Regions from separate parts of the Kitasatospora sp. NBC_01302 genome, predicted to be linked through region 1. Evidence: riboswitches for the same ligand, from Rfam matches in the RefSeq annotation. Region 1 holds a riboswitch; the other holds the start of a gene.
The links. Region 1 has a riboswitch for thiamine pyrophosphate ahead of OG294_RS19680 (purine-cytosine permease family protein). Riboswitches for the same ligand answer to the same signal wherever they lie in the genome.
Positions count from the first base shown of each region.

Region 2: linked by a shared signal. The riboswitch ahead of thiO (glycine oxidase ThiO) and the one ahead of OG294_RS19680 (purine-cytosine permease family protein) in region 1 are both predicted to bind thiamine pyrophosphate.

Region 1 is NZ_CP108404.1:4,565,454-4,572,390, forward strand. Features, by position in the region: gene OG294_RS19675 (S1C family serine protease) at 1-815, opposite strand, end outside; TPP riboswitch at 1,045-1,193, shown strand; gene OG294_RS19680 (purine-cytosine permease family protein) at 1,186-2,562, shown strand; gene OG294_RS19685 (glycerophosphodiester phosphodiesterase family protein) at 2,679-3,527, shown strand; gene OG294_RS41155 (ATP-binding protein) at 3,855-4,553, shown strand; gene OG294_RS19695 (DUF5926 family protein) at 4,634-5,617, shown strand; gene OG294_RS19700 (bifunctional DNA primase/polymerase) at 5,843-6,646, opposite strand.
Region 2 is NZ_CP108404.1:6,702,180-6,709,116, reverse strand. Features, by position in the region: gene OG294_RS29475 (polyprenyl synthetase family protein) at 1-1,060, shown strand, start outside; gene thiE (thiamine phosphate synthase) at 1,080-1,739, opposite strand; gene OG294_RS29465 (Rv2175c family DNA-binding protein) at 1,736-2,092, opposite strand; gene OG294_RS29460 (NAD(P)/FAD-dependent oxidoreductase) at 2,160-3,353, opposite strand; TPP riboswitch at 3,435-3,547, shown strand; gene thiO (glycine oxidase ThiO) at 3,543-4,730, shown strand; gene thiS (sulfur carrier protein ThiS) at 4,727-4,936, shown strand; gene OG294_RS29445 (thiazole synthase) at 4,943-5,752, shown strand; gene pknB (Stk1 family PASTA domain-containing Ser/Thr kinase) at 5,832-6,937, shown strand, end outside.

The sequences.
Region 1 (6,937 bases):
AGGGCGGCCTGGTTGGTGCTGCCGCTGACCGTGGTGCTGGTGCGGCTGCTGCCGAAGGCGGAGTTGGAGCCGTTGCCCTTGATCGCGGCACCGGTGATGCCGCCGGCGACACCGGCCACCAGCGCGACCGCGGCGATCAGCGCGACCAGGCCGCCCTTGCCCTTCTTGCGCGGCGCCGGCGGGGTGCCGAAGGCGCCCGGGTACTCACCGGGGAACTCCGCGCCGGGGTAGCCGGGGCCACCGGGGTAGCCGGGGCCGCCCGGGTAACCGGGCGCGGCGGCCGGGGTCGACCAGGTGTCGCCGAGCGGGGTGCCGGCGCCGAAGGGGTGGTGCTCGGCCTGCGGGGGCGGGCCGGCCGGGACACCGGGGGTGATCGGTGCGCCGCCCGCCACGGGGGTGACGGGCGGGGGGGCGTAGGGGTTGGCCGGCGGCTCCATGGCGCCGGCGGCCGGAGCGGTCGCCGGGGGCGGCGTGTCCTGGTAGGAGGAGGCGGGCGCCGAGGGCGGCGGGGCGTCGAGGTAGGCGGGCGCCGCGGGGCGCGCCTCGGCCTCGGCGGCGGGGGCCTCGGCGGCGGGCTCGGCAACAGGGGCGGCGGGAGCCTCGGCCGGGGCCGCCACGCGCGGGTCGACCGGCTTCTCGGCCGGGGCCTCGGGTGCGGGCACCTTGGTGAACGCCAGGGTCGGCTGCGCCTTCACGACCGGCTCGCTCACCGTCGGTGTGTCACCGACCGCCGGAGTGCCCCCCGGCTCGCCGTGACCGCTGGAGAGGTGCTCCCCCTGCGGCCCGGTGGAACCACTCTCGTGCTCGGTGCTCACGGACGACCTCCATCGCTGACACGGACCTTGGCCCATAGTTTTTCCTATGCACGATCTGGTTGCCGTAAGGGACCGCCTGAAGAACCGATAAGAATCCTTAGACGGACCGAACAGCCCCCCTTCGCCCACCCCGCGGGCCGTCCGGCCTCCCCGGCGGCATCCCGCGATGCGGACGGCGCTTTGCCCCACCTTGGCGTAATCCAAACGCCGGGCTACCCTGTCGCATCTGTTGAAGACACGCGGGAGCTTGGACCCACCAGGCTGAGAGTGCGCTGGTCGACCGTACGCCATGGCGGTGACGCCCAGGTGGTCGAGGGAGCGCTGACCGCCGGAACCTGACCGGGTAATGCCGGCGTAGGGAGTATCGGCCATGACGGCTGCTTCGCCTTCCCCTTCTCCTGTCACGGTGCTGGAGCCGCCGGGCACCGACCGCGCCGAGGCGCCGCTGGTGCTGGACACCGCGCCTGCGCGCACCCTGGGCTTCCGCGACCAGTTCGCGCTCTGGGCCAACCTCGGGATCAGCCTGATCGGCTTCACCAGCGCCGCGACGGTGCTCGGCCAGCCCGGCAGCGAGCTCTCCTTCACCGCCTCGGTGGTGGCGATCGTGGCCGGCACGGTGATCGGCACCGCGATGCTCGGGGTGGCCGCGCTGATCGGCACCCGGACCGGCGCGCCCGCGATGGCCGTGCTGCGCGGCCTGTTCGGCACCAGGCTGTCGTACCTGCCCACCGTGCTGAACATCCTGCAGTGCCTGGGCTGGGGCGTGTACGAGCTGATCGTGATCGCCTGGGGCGCCCAGACGGTGGCCGGCACCCAGGGCTGGCGCTGGCTCTTCGTGCTGCTGGCCGGGGCACTGACCACCGCGCTCACCATCTGGCCGCTGGGGTCGATCGCGGCGCTGCGCAAGTACGTGGCGATCGCGGTGGGCGTCGCGATGGTCTACTTCACGGTCCAGCTGGGCCGGCAGGGCTGGCCGGACCCCGGGGCCGGCAACTGGCACGGCTTCCTGAAGGCGACCGACGCGATCATCGCCGTCTCGATCTCCTTCGTGCCGCTGGCCGCCGACTACACCCGGCACTCGCGCACCGGGCGGGCCTCGTTCTGGGGCACCTTCTCCGGCTACACGGTCGCCCAGGTCTGGTGCTACCTGCTCGGCCTGATCGCGCTGCTCCAGTCGCACGGCAACGCCGACAACCTGCTCGACTCGTTCGCCGGGGTGGCGGCCGGCTGGGCCTTCCTGCTGGTGCTGGTGCTGCGCGAGGCGGACCAGTCGTTCGCCAACGTCTACTCGACCGCGATGTCGGTCCACAACCTCTTCCCGCGGGTGGACCGGCGGCTGCTGACCGGCGCGATCGGCCTGCTGGTGACGGCGCTGGCGCTGCAGATCAAGGAGTTCACCGACTCCTACTACGCCTTCCTCGGGCTGATCGGCTCGGTCTTCGTGCCGCTGCTCGCGGTGCTCGCGGTGGACTTCTTCCTGGGCCGCGGCCGGCGGGGCTGGGACCTGGGCCAGCAGGCCCCGGCCCGGCCGCTGATGCTGCTGCCGTGGGCGCTGGGCTTCGCCGTCTACCAGTTCCTGGCGCCGACCGCGGTGGCCGGCTGGTGGACCGGCTTCTGGACCGGCCTGCAGACCGCGGTGCACTTCACGCCGCAGCAGTGGTCCTCGGCCTCGCTCCTCTCCTTCCTGGTCGCGGGGCTCGCCACGCTCGCGGTGATCCGGCTGCCCTGGCTCGCCGAGCGCGCCTGAGGCCCCGGCGCCGCCGACCGGGCCGGCCGGCGGCGCCGACACGCGCGCTGACCTGCGGAACCCCGCGTTCGGACGGTCGACGCGTCCGCGTCACCCGGGCCATCTAGGGTGGACCCGTGACGACTCTCGACCTCTCCTCCACCGGACCAGGACGCGACGCACGGACGGTCCAGGTGGTCGCCCACCGCGGCTCCTCCGCGGCGCTGCCCGAGCACACCCTGGCGGCCTACCGGCGGGCGCTGGCCGAGGGGGCGGACGCGGTCGAGTGCGACGTGCGGCTGACCGCGGACCGGCAGCTGGTCTGCGTCCACGACCGGACCATCGCCCGGGTCTCGGACGGCGGCCGGCGGGTGGTCTCCACGCTCACCCTGGCGCAGCTGCAGGCCTACGACTTCGGCTCCTGGAAGCCGGGCGGCACCGAGGCCGAGCGGGCGGACCCGGAGCGGCGCGGGGTGCTGCCGCTGGCCGACCTGCTGGAGCTGGTGGCCGACTGCGGGCGCCGGGTGGACCTGGCGATCGAGACCAAGCACCCGGTGCGCTACCGCGGCGCGGTCGAGCACGAGCTGCTGCGGATGCTGGCCCACTACGGGATCGGCGCGGCTGCCGGGGCCGACCAGGGCGACGGGGAGCGGCCGCACGCCCGGCTGATGAGCTTCTCCGGCCTGGCGCTGGGCCGGCTGCGCGGGGCCGGGTCGGCCTTCCCCCGGGTCTTCCTCTTCGAGCACCCGGCGCTGCTGCGGCTGTGGCCGGGCGCCGGCCTGCCCGCCGGCGCCGTGATAGCCGGGCCCGGGATCGAGCTGGTGCGGCGCCGGCCCGAGCTGGTGACCAGGCTGCGGGCGGCCGGGCACCGGGTGCACGTCTGGACGGTGGACGAGCCCGAGGACGTGGCGCTCTGCCTGGAGCTCGGGGTCGAGGCGATCATCACCAACCGGCCGCGGGACGTCCTGGACCAGTTGGGGCGCTGAGCCGGCCCGCCGCGAGGCCGCCCGGACGGTGCCGCGGCGACGGCGGTGCGACACTGCGGCGGTGCGGCGGCGGCGGCGATACGGCAAGCCGCGCGGAGCGGTCCGGTTGGCGTACGCGGGCGCGCGCAGTGGGTGGTGCGATGGGCCCGGCGGACGGAATCCACTCCCTCGATTGACGCAGCGTAAGCAGCTAATCACCTTTTGCGCACAGCGTGTTGCGGCACCTTCCACAACTTCACAATTGACGGACCGCAACCGACCGAACCCGTTTCCGGTGCATTCCGTCGGGGCATCCATCCCTCGGCAAACGCTGAAGGAGGTCCGGGGGTGGCGTTGATGGTGGCGCGTGAAGTGCCGACTTCATCAACTATGGCGGTGCCGCACGGCCCGGCCAGTGTCGGGGCTGCCCGGCGCAGGCTGCGGCGTGACCTGGGCGACCGTAAGGTCCCCGCTGCCGTCATCGACGACGCGGTTCTGATCCTTTCCGAACTGCTCAGCAATTCCTGCCGCTATGCGCGGCCGCTTGCACCATTGCTCGATCTCGCCGGGGGGGCGAGCGAGGAATTCCGACTTCACGGCGCCGATATGCCGAAGTCCGCGGCCCGCGCGGAAAGCGCGGAGGCCGCGGCGGAGGCCGCAGCGCTGGAGGTGCTGCTGGTCAGCGCCGGGTCGCACCGCCACGCGCGGGCGGCGCACGAGCCGGGCTCCGCGCTCTCGTCCAGCACCCCGGCGCAACCGGCGGCGGGGCACGGCGGGGCGGCGGGGCAGCCGGCGGAGCCGGCCGGCGGGGTGCTGGTGCGCTGGCAGATGCACAACGACGGCCTGCTGACCCTGGAGGTCACCGACGGCGGCGCCACCACCAGGCCGCTGCCGGCCAGCCCCTCGCTGACCGCCAAGGGCGGGCGCGGCCTGAGCATCGTCGGCCAGTTGGCCGCCGACTGGGGGGTGCGGGACGCGCCGGGCGAGGTGACCGTCTGGGCCGCGCTGCCGGCCCGGGCGGAGCAGCCCGTGCGCCGCTCGGCCTGAGCGACTCCCAGGAGCACCGCCGATTCTCAGTAGGCTGCCCGGGAGAATTCCGTGCCCACCACTCCCGGGAGAGCCGCACCATGGCCAAGAAGGCCGCCAAGAAGTCGTCCCAGCCGAGCCGCAGCACCGCCACGACGGACAGCGTCCCCGTCGTCGGCGCCCGCGAGGACTGCCCCTGCGGATCGGGCCGCCGTTACAAGGCCTGTCACGGTCGGCAGGCCGCGCACGCCGTCCAGGAGCTGGTGCACCGCCCGTTCGAGGGACTGCCGGGCGAGGCCGACTGGGTGGCGCTGCGCGAGCTGGTGCCCGCCGCGACCGTGCCGCTGACGCTGGTCGCCGGCCTGACCGACGGGGCCACCGGTGACGTGCCGTCGGTCACCCTGGCCACCGTGCTGCCGCTGGCCTGGCCCGCGCTGCGCCGTCCGGACGGGTCGATCCTGCTCGGCCTGCAGACCCAGTCCTCCTCCGGCGACCTGAGCCGCGACCTCGCCGACGCACTGACCGAGGCCCTGGTGACCGAGCCCGGCAACCCGGTGCCGACCCGCCGGGCGGCTGCCGACGGCCCGCGCCTGCAGGACCTGCTGGACCTCGGCGCCCCCTTCACGCCCGCCGTGCACACCGGCTTCGAGTTCTGGCTGGAGGACGCCGAGGCCGCCACCGGCGAGGTCGCCGCCTCGCTGGAGCGCGCCAACGCCTCGGCGATCCCGACCGAGAAGCTGGCCGGGGTGGACAGCGCCTACTGGTGCGGCACCCCCGACAAGAACCACCTGCGCTGGGTCATGACGGTGCCCGAGGAGCAGCTGCTCGACGCGCTGGCCCGGCTGGCCGCCACCGGCGAGGCCTCGATCGGCGAGGGCACCAAGCTGGTCGGCTCGTTCCGCGCGCACGGCCTGACCGTGCCGGTCTGGGACCTGCCGCTGGAGATGTCGGCGGCCGACTGCGAGAAGCCGGCAGCGGCGTTCGCGGAGCGGCTGGCAGGCGCGCTCGACGTCAGCGCGCCCCTGAGCGCGGAGGAGCGCCGGGCGCGCGCGAATCTGGTGAGCCGTCAGGTCACGCTGAACTGACCGAAGATGGCGCTTGGTGATCATTTCCGATCGTGGGAGCGTGACTCCGGTCACATCTGGGCCCAAAAACCCGGAAACACCGGGGTCGACCCGCGGAGGAAATTGGCCAAGGCGCGAATCCTTGTTACTGTTTAAAGCAGTCCGGCCGCTGGTGCATCCCCCGTCGCCAGCGGCCGGATCTTCCATGTGACCGGCGGTGTCCATCTCCCGCCGGCCTCCTGCCCCTCAGAACGCGAGCCTGCTGCCGTCCGGCTCTGCCGAGCCCGCCGCCACCAGAGCCTCCAACAGTCCCGCCACCGGCGGCAGCCAGACCCCGCCGCCCGGCGCCGGCACCGGCCGCCGCACCCACCGCATCGCCGCGCCCTGGCCGCCGACCCGCGAGGGCGGCAGCACCAGGAACCCGCCGGGCCCGTGGTACCGCACCGAGCTGGGCACCGCGCCGGGACCGCCGCCCGGCCGCAGCGTCCGCTCCTGCTCCACCAGCAGCTCCGCCAACTCCGGGTACCCGTAGGGCGCGACGAGCAGCGCCCAGCGGGTCGGCGAGGCCAGCACCGGCCCCGGGGTGAGCCGCAGCGCGTCCAGGTATGCCAGCAGCCGCTGCCCCGCCGCGGCCGGCAGGCTGACCGCCGCCACCGCGCTCCCGGTCGCCACCAGCACCGGCGCCTGCGGGCTGTGCCGCTCCCACCACCAGCGCACCATGGTGGCGTCGGTGGTGGCCGCCAGCAGCGAGTGGTCGTGCGGGTGCGCCGCGGGGACCGGGCAGTGCGGATCGGCACAGGAGCAGATCGCGACCGGCCCGGCGGGATCGAGCCCGGCCGGATCGAGGCCGGTGGCGTCCAGCCCGGCAGCGTCCAGCCCGGCGGGATCGGGCCCGGCGGGGCCCAGCCCACCGGGTACGCCGGCCCGCTCCACCAGCACCGCCCCTGGCAGCACCGGCCAGCGCCAGCGCTCCGCACAGGTCAACGCCGCCTGGAGCAGCGCCTGTCGGGTTCTGCGGTGCCTGGCGGACAACTCCCGCGACTCACGCATGCGCACTCGTTCCTCTCCGCGACCGGGGTGGATCACAAACGGGTGGATCACAACCGACTGGTCTCACAACCGAATGGCCTCACAGCCGACTTGGGCTCACGACGGCACTGCTCACGATCGACCGATCGCACGGCCGACAGATTCACGACCGACGGGATTCACGGCCGACTTGGCTCAAAACCTTGACGCGGCCCGGGGAGCCGCAGGGTGTGCTCGGCGTCCTGTGCGACGGACGCCGACCCGGGTAGCCCTCGGACGCGTCCTTGGAACGAGAATCCCTCATGCGACCAG
Region 2 (6,937 bases), 2.1 Mb from region 1:
CGCGCTCACCCGGTTCATGGCCGAGCAGCACGCGCTGCTGAGCTCGATCTCCCCGGACCTGGTGGCAGCGGCCGACGCGCTGCGGGACTTCCTGCTGGACGGCGGCAAGCGGCTGCGCCCCGCCTTCTGCTACTGGGGCTGGCGCGGCGCCGGCGGCGAGGACGGCACCGACCCGGCGGGCGCGGGCAGCACCGGGATCGCCAACGCCGCCGCCGCGCTGGAGCTGCTGCAGGCCAGCGCCCTGGTGCACGACGACCTGATGGACCGCAGCGACACCCGGCGCGGCCTGCCCTCGATGCACCGCCGCTTCGAGGCGCTGCACCGCGAGCAGGGCTGGCGCGGCGACCGCGAGCAGTACGGGGCGGCGGCGGCGCTGCTGCTCGGCGACCTGCTGCTGATCTGGTGCGACCAGCTCTTCGTGCGCTGCGGGCTGGACGCGGCGGCGGTGCTGGCCGCCAAGCCGGTCTTCGACCTGATGCGCACCGAGGTGATGGCCGGTCAGTACCTGGACGTGCTGGAGCCGGTGGCCGGCGACTCGACCGACGACCTGGCGCTGACCCGGGCCACCACGGTGCTCCACTTCAAGTCGGCCAAGTACACCATCGAGCGCCCGCTCCAGGTGGGTGCCCGGCTGGCCGGGGCGAGCGAGGAACTGGTCGCCGCGTACGGGGACTTCGGGCTGCCACTGGGTGAGGCCTTCCAGCTGCGCGACGACCTGCTCGGCGTCTTCGGCGACCCCGCCGTCACCGGCAAGCCGGCCGGTGACGACCTGCGCGAGGGCAAGCGCACCCTGCTGGTCGCGCTCGCGCTGCGCGCGCTGCCGCGGGCCGAGGCGGCCCGGCTGGACGGGCGGCTGGGCGCGGCGGACCTGACGGCCGCCGAGATCGCCGAGCTGAGCGCACTGGTCGCCGCCAGCGGTGCGCCCGCGCAGGTGGAGCAGCGGATCGAGGCGCTGATGGAGCGCTCGCTGGCCGCGCTGGCCGCCGCGCCGCTGAAGGACGAAGCGGCCCGGGAGACGCTGCTCGCGCTCGCCCGGGCCGCCACGGTCCGTCGTTACTGACCGGCGCTGCCGGCTGTCGCTACCGGCCCGCCGAGCGGACCCGGCGGGCCAGCTCGGCCGCCGCGGCGCCCGGGTCGTCGGCGGCGGTGATCGCGCGGACCACCACCACCCGGCGGGCGCCCGCCGCGAGCACCTGGTCCAGGTTGCCCAGGTCGATCCCGCCGATCGCGAACCACGGCCGGTCGGTGGTCGCCCGGGCCGCGTACTCCACGAGGCCGAGGCCCGGTGCGTGGCGGCCCGGCTTGGTCGGGGTCGGCCAGACCGGTCCGGTGCAGAAGTAGTCCACCCCCGGCTCGGCGACCGCCCGGTCCACCTCGGCCTCGGCGTGGCAGGAGCGGCCGATCAGCACGTCCGGGCCGAGGATCGCCCGGGCCGCGGGCACCGGCAGGTCGTCCTGCCCCAGGTGCAGCACGTGCGGCCCGGCGGCGTGCGCCACGTCCGCCCGGTCGTTCACCGCGAAGAGCTTGCCGTGCCGCTCGGCCGCCGCGGCGAAGACCTCCAGCAGCTCCAGCTCCTGCCGGGCCTCCAGGCCCTTGTCCCGCAGCTGGACGATGTCCACGCCGTTCGCCAGCACGGTGTCCAGGAACTGCGCCAGGTCGCCCTGCTCGCGGCGGGCGTCGGTGCACAGGTAGAGCCGGGCGTCGGCCAGCCGCGCCCGCGCCGGGGTACCGGGCGTCACAGCGACATCGCCTGGGCGCGCCGCTTCACCTCGGTACCGCGGTTCTCCTGCAGCGCCTGGATCGGGCTGCCCGGCAGCGAGGGGTCCTCGGTGAAGAGCCACTCCAGGATCTCCTCGTCGGTGAACCGGCCGTCCCGCAGCACGGTCAGCGTCCCGGCCAGGTGCTTGACCAGGCCGTCGTCCGTGATGAAGGCCGCGGGGACCTGCAGCGACCGGTTGGGACCGCGGCGGACCGCGATCAGCTTGTGATCCTTGACCATCTGACGGACCTCGGTGACCAGCACCCCCCAGCGCTCGGAGATGTCGGGCAGGTACATCCAGTCGTTGACCAGGGATTCGATCTTGGCTTCCATGTCGCTCACGGCACCAGCCTGCCACCTTTGCCGGGCCCCGCGCACCCACCCGCCCGTCAGGGGGGCGTCAGCGGACGGCCGACTTGAGCGGCAGCGCGGGGTCGGCGGCCAGCGCCGGGTCCAGCACCGCACCCTGGTCGATCAGCCGCCGGGCCTGGGCCAGGTCGCGCGGGCGGTCCACGGCGAGCACCGCCACCGGCCGCTCCTCGCGCAGCCACAGCACGCTCCACTGCGCGTCCTCGGGTGAGCCACGCCACAGCAGCCGGTCGCCGGCGCAGTGCCGCCCGACGTACTGCACCATCCGCCCGAACTGCTCGGACCAGAAGTACGGCACCGGGTCGTAGGCGACCTCACCGCCCAGCAGCGCCGCCGCCACCGCCCGGCCCGAGTGCAGCGCGTGGTCCCAGTGCTGGACCCAGACCCGCTCGCCGTAGCGGGCCGAGGGGTAGCTGACGCAGTCGCCCGCCGCCCAGACCCCGGGCAGCGTGGTGCGCAGCGCCGCGTCCGCCAGCACGGCGCCCCCGGCGTCCAGCTCGACGCCGGAGCCGGCCAGCCAGCCGGTGTCCGGGCGGGCGCCGATCCCGACCACCACCTCGTCGGCCGGTACCAGTTCACCGGTGGTCAGGTGCACGGCGCCCGGCTCGATCCGGTCCACCCGGGCGCCCAGCCGCAGCTCGACACCGGCCTGCGCGTACCACTGCCGCATCGGCGCGGTCAGCTCGGCGGGCAGCGCGCCCGGCAGCGGGGCGTCGGCGGCCTCCAGCACGGTCACCCGGCAGTCGAGCCGGCGGGCCGCGGTGGCGGTCTCGGCGCCGATCCAGCCCGCGCCGACCAGGACCAGGTGTGCGCCCGGGCGCAGGACTGCACGCAGTGCGAGGGAATCGTCGATGGTCCGCAGCACCCGGGCCGAGGCGGCCCCGGGCAACCGGATCGGGGCGGCTCCGGTGGCCAGCACCAGGCGGTCCCAGGGCAGCTCGCCGGCGTCGGTGCCCAGGCTCCCCGGGGCCACCGAGGTGGCCCGGCGACCGGTCAGCAGCTGAACGCCGAGCGCCTCCCAGTCCAGGTCGAGGGCCGTCCGATCGGCCTTCGCGAGCAGGACGTCCTTGGAGAGCGGCGGCCGGTCGTAGGGGTTGTGCGGCTCCGCGCCGACCAGACTCAGCGACCCGTGCCAACCCCCCTCCCGCAGCGCCACCGCACACTGTGCGGCCGCCACCCCCGCGCCGACCACGACCACCCGATCCGTGCTCTTCAGCTCTGCCATCTGGCGAACTCTACTGAGCGCGTCCGCCGTCCACCCGGCGATCGGCGCCTTCAGTCCCCAAGGCGCCCGGCGTTATGGTGGGGGCATCCTCACGGGAGCCCGGTGCACCGGGCTGAGAGGCGGGCTGCGGCGGCCTGCGACCGTCCGAACCTGATCCGGGTCATTCCGGCGAAGGGAGAACCGGTTCTCTTGGCACGCGATCTTTCGACAGACTCCCGAACCGACACCGACGTGCTGGTGATCGGCGGCGGGATCATCGGTCTGGCGGTCGCCTGGCGCACCGCGCAGCGCGGCCTGCGGGTGGCGCTGGTCGACCCGGCCCCCGGCGGCGGCGCGGCGCAGGTGGCGGCCGGCATGCTGGCCCCGGTCACCGAGCTGCAGTACGGCGAGGAACCGCTGCTGCGGCTGGGCATGGCCTCCAACAGCCGGTACGCCGACTTCGCCGCCGAGTTGACGGCGGCCACCGGGCAGGACACCGGCTACCGCGCCACCGGAACGCTGGCCGTCGCGCTGGACGCGGACGACAAGGCCGAGCTGAGCGAGTTGCACGCCTTCCACCACCGGCTGGGCCTTGCGTCGAGCTGGCTGACCGGTCGCGAGGCCCGCCGGCTCGAACCGATGCTGGCCCCCGGCGTGCGGGCCGGCCTGCACGTGACCGGCGACCACCAGGTGGACGGGCGGCGGCTGGCCGCGGCCCTGGTGACGGCCTGCGAGCGGGCGGGGGTACGGCTGCACCGGGCGGAGGCGGGCGAGCTGCTGGTCGAGGCCGACCGTGCACGCGGGGTGCGGCTGGGCGGCGGCGGCGAACTGCGGGCCGACCAGCTGGTGCTGGCGGCCGGCCCGCGCAGCCACCAGCTGCCCGGCCTGCCGCCGGGGGTGCTGCCCGCGATCCGTCCGGTCAAGGGCCAGATCCTGCGGCTGCGGATCCCCGGGGCCTACGCCCCCTTCCTGTCGCGCAACGTGCGCGCGGTGGTGCGCGGCGGCCACCTCTACCTGGTGCCGCGGGCGAACGGCGAGCTGGTGATCGGGGCCACCACCGAGGAGCAGGGCTACGACACCACGGTCACCGCCGGCGGCGTCTACGAGCTGCTGCGCGACGCGCACGAGCTGGTCCCCGGCATCACCGAGCTGCCGCTGGTGGAGAGCAGCGCGGGCCTGCGCCCCGGCTCCCCGGACAACGCCCCGCTGCTCGGCCCCACCGCGCTGCCCGGCCTGCTGGCCGCCACCGGCCACTACCGCAACGGCGTGCTGCTCACCCCGGTCACCGGCGACCTGCTCGCCGAGTGCCTGGCCACCGGGACCGTGCCGGAGCTCGCCGTCCCCTTCTCCCCCGCCCGCTTCGCCGCTGTTCCGACCCTTGCCGGGAGTGCCCGATGAACCAGATCCCCCTCACCGTCAACGGCGAGCCGCGCGAGGTGGCCGGCTCCGCCACGCTGGCCGAGCTGGTGGCCCAGCTCTCCAAGGCGCCCTCGGGCGTGGCCGCGGCCCTCAACGAGACCGTGGTGCCGCGCGGCAGCTGGCCCGAGACCCGGCTCGCGGCGGGCGACCGGGTGGAGATCCTCACCGCGGTGCAGGGGGGCTGAGCGGCGATGGCTGACGACCTTCTGACGATCGGCGACACCACCTTCGCCTCCCGGCTGATCATGGGCACCGGCGGCGCACCGAGCCTGGAGGTGCTGGAGCAGGCGCTGCGGGTCTCCGGGACCGAGCTGACCACGGTGGCGATGCGCCGGGTCAAGGCGGACACCCAGGGCTCGGTACTGGAGGTGCTGGCGCGCAACGGCATCCGGGTGCTGCCCAACACGGCCGGCTGCTTCACCGCCGGCGAGGCGGTGCTGACCGCCCGGCTGGCCCGCGAGGCGCTGGGCACCGACTGGGTGAAGCTGGAGGTGATCGCCGACGAGCGGACCCTGCTGCCCGACCCGATCGAACTGCTGGACGCCGCCGAGACCTTGGTGGACGACGGTTTCACCGTGCTCCCCTACACCAACGACGACCCGGTGCTCGCCCGCAAGCTGGAGGACGTGGGCTGCGCGGCGATCATGCCGCTGGGCTCTCCGATCGGCTCCGGCCTCGGGATCCGCAACCCGCACAACTTCCAGCTGATCGTGGAGAGCGCGGGGGTGCCGGTGATCCTGGACGCCGGTGCGGGCACCGCCTCGGACGTGGCACTGGCCATGGAACTGGGCTGCTCGGCGGTGATGCTGGCCTCCGCCGTGACCCGGGCGCAGGACCCGGTGCTGATGGCGGACGCCATGCGCCGGGCCACCGAGGCCGGGCGCCTGGCCCACCGGGCGGGCCGGATCCCGCGCCGCTTCCACGCCGAGGCCTCCTCCGCGATGGCCGGCCGCGCCGATCTGGCACCGCACCCGGACCACCGCGAGCGGCCCGCCTTCTGACCTGCCGTCACCGGTACTGATGACGAACCAGGACACCAGGGTCACCCAACCGTGTTCTGACCGCCCCTAGACTCCTGGGGTGGACACGACGTTGAACGACCCCCTGGTAGGAGTCCTGCTGGACAACCGGTACCGGGTCGAGGAGCGGATCGCGGTGGGTGGCATGGCCACCGTCTACCGGGGCACCGACACCCGGCTCGACCGGGTGCTCGCGCTCAAGGTGATGCATCAGGCGCTGGCCGGCGACACCGGGTTCACCGACCGCTTCATCCGCGAGGCCAAGGCGGTCGCCCGGCTCTCGCACCCGAACGTGGTCAACGTCTTCGACCAGGGCGCCGACGGCAACGCGGTCTTCCTGGCCATGGAGTACGTGCCGGGGCGCACCCTGCGCGACGTGCTGCGCGACCGCGGCGCGCTCTCGGTGCGGGCCGCGCTCGACGTGCTGGAACCGGTGCTGGCCGCGCTCGGTGCCGCGCACCGGGCGGGGCTGGTGCACCGGGACGTCAAGCCGGAGAACGTGCTGATCACGGACGGCGGCCTGGTGAAGGTCGCGGACTTCGGTCTGGTGCGGCTGCTCTCCGGGGCGGACGCCGCGGTGACCAACACCACCACCCCCGGCGTGATCATGGGCACGGTCTCCTACCTGGCCCCCGAGCAGATCCAGCCGCAGGCCGCCACCGACCAGCGGGTGGACGTCTACGCGGCCGGGATCATGCTCTACGAGCTGCTGACCGGCAGCCGGCCCTACCTCGGCGACAACCCGATGCAGGTGATCTACCGTCACCTGCACGAGGACGTGCCGCCGCCCTCGCAGACCGTGCCCGGCCTGGCGCCCGGGCTGGACGCGATCGTGGCCGCCGCCACCGCGCGCGACCCGCAGGCCAGGCCGTGGGACGCGGTCGAGCTGCTGGGCGCGGTGCAGCGGGTGCGCCGGGCTCTGACCCCGGCCCAGCTGGACGCCGAACCGCCCGCCGCCACCCGGCCCGCGCCGCGCTTCGCCCCCGGCGAGGCGACCTCGGTGCTCAGCGGCATGACCCCCGTCACCGGCCCCGAGCACACCAGCGTGATGGCGGTCCCGCCGCCCGAGCTCTTCGTCCAGCCCCGCCCGTACGACGAGCCGCCCCCGCCGCGGCGCGCCAAGCGCACCCGATCGCGGCGCACCAAGCGCTCGCTGGTCTGGGGCTC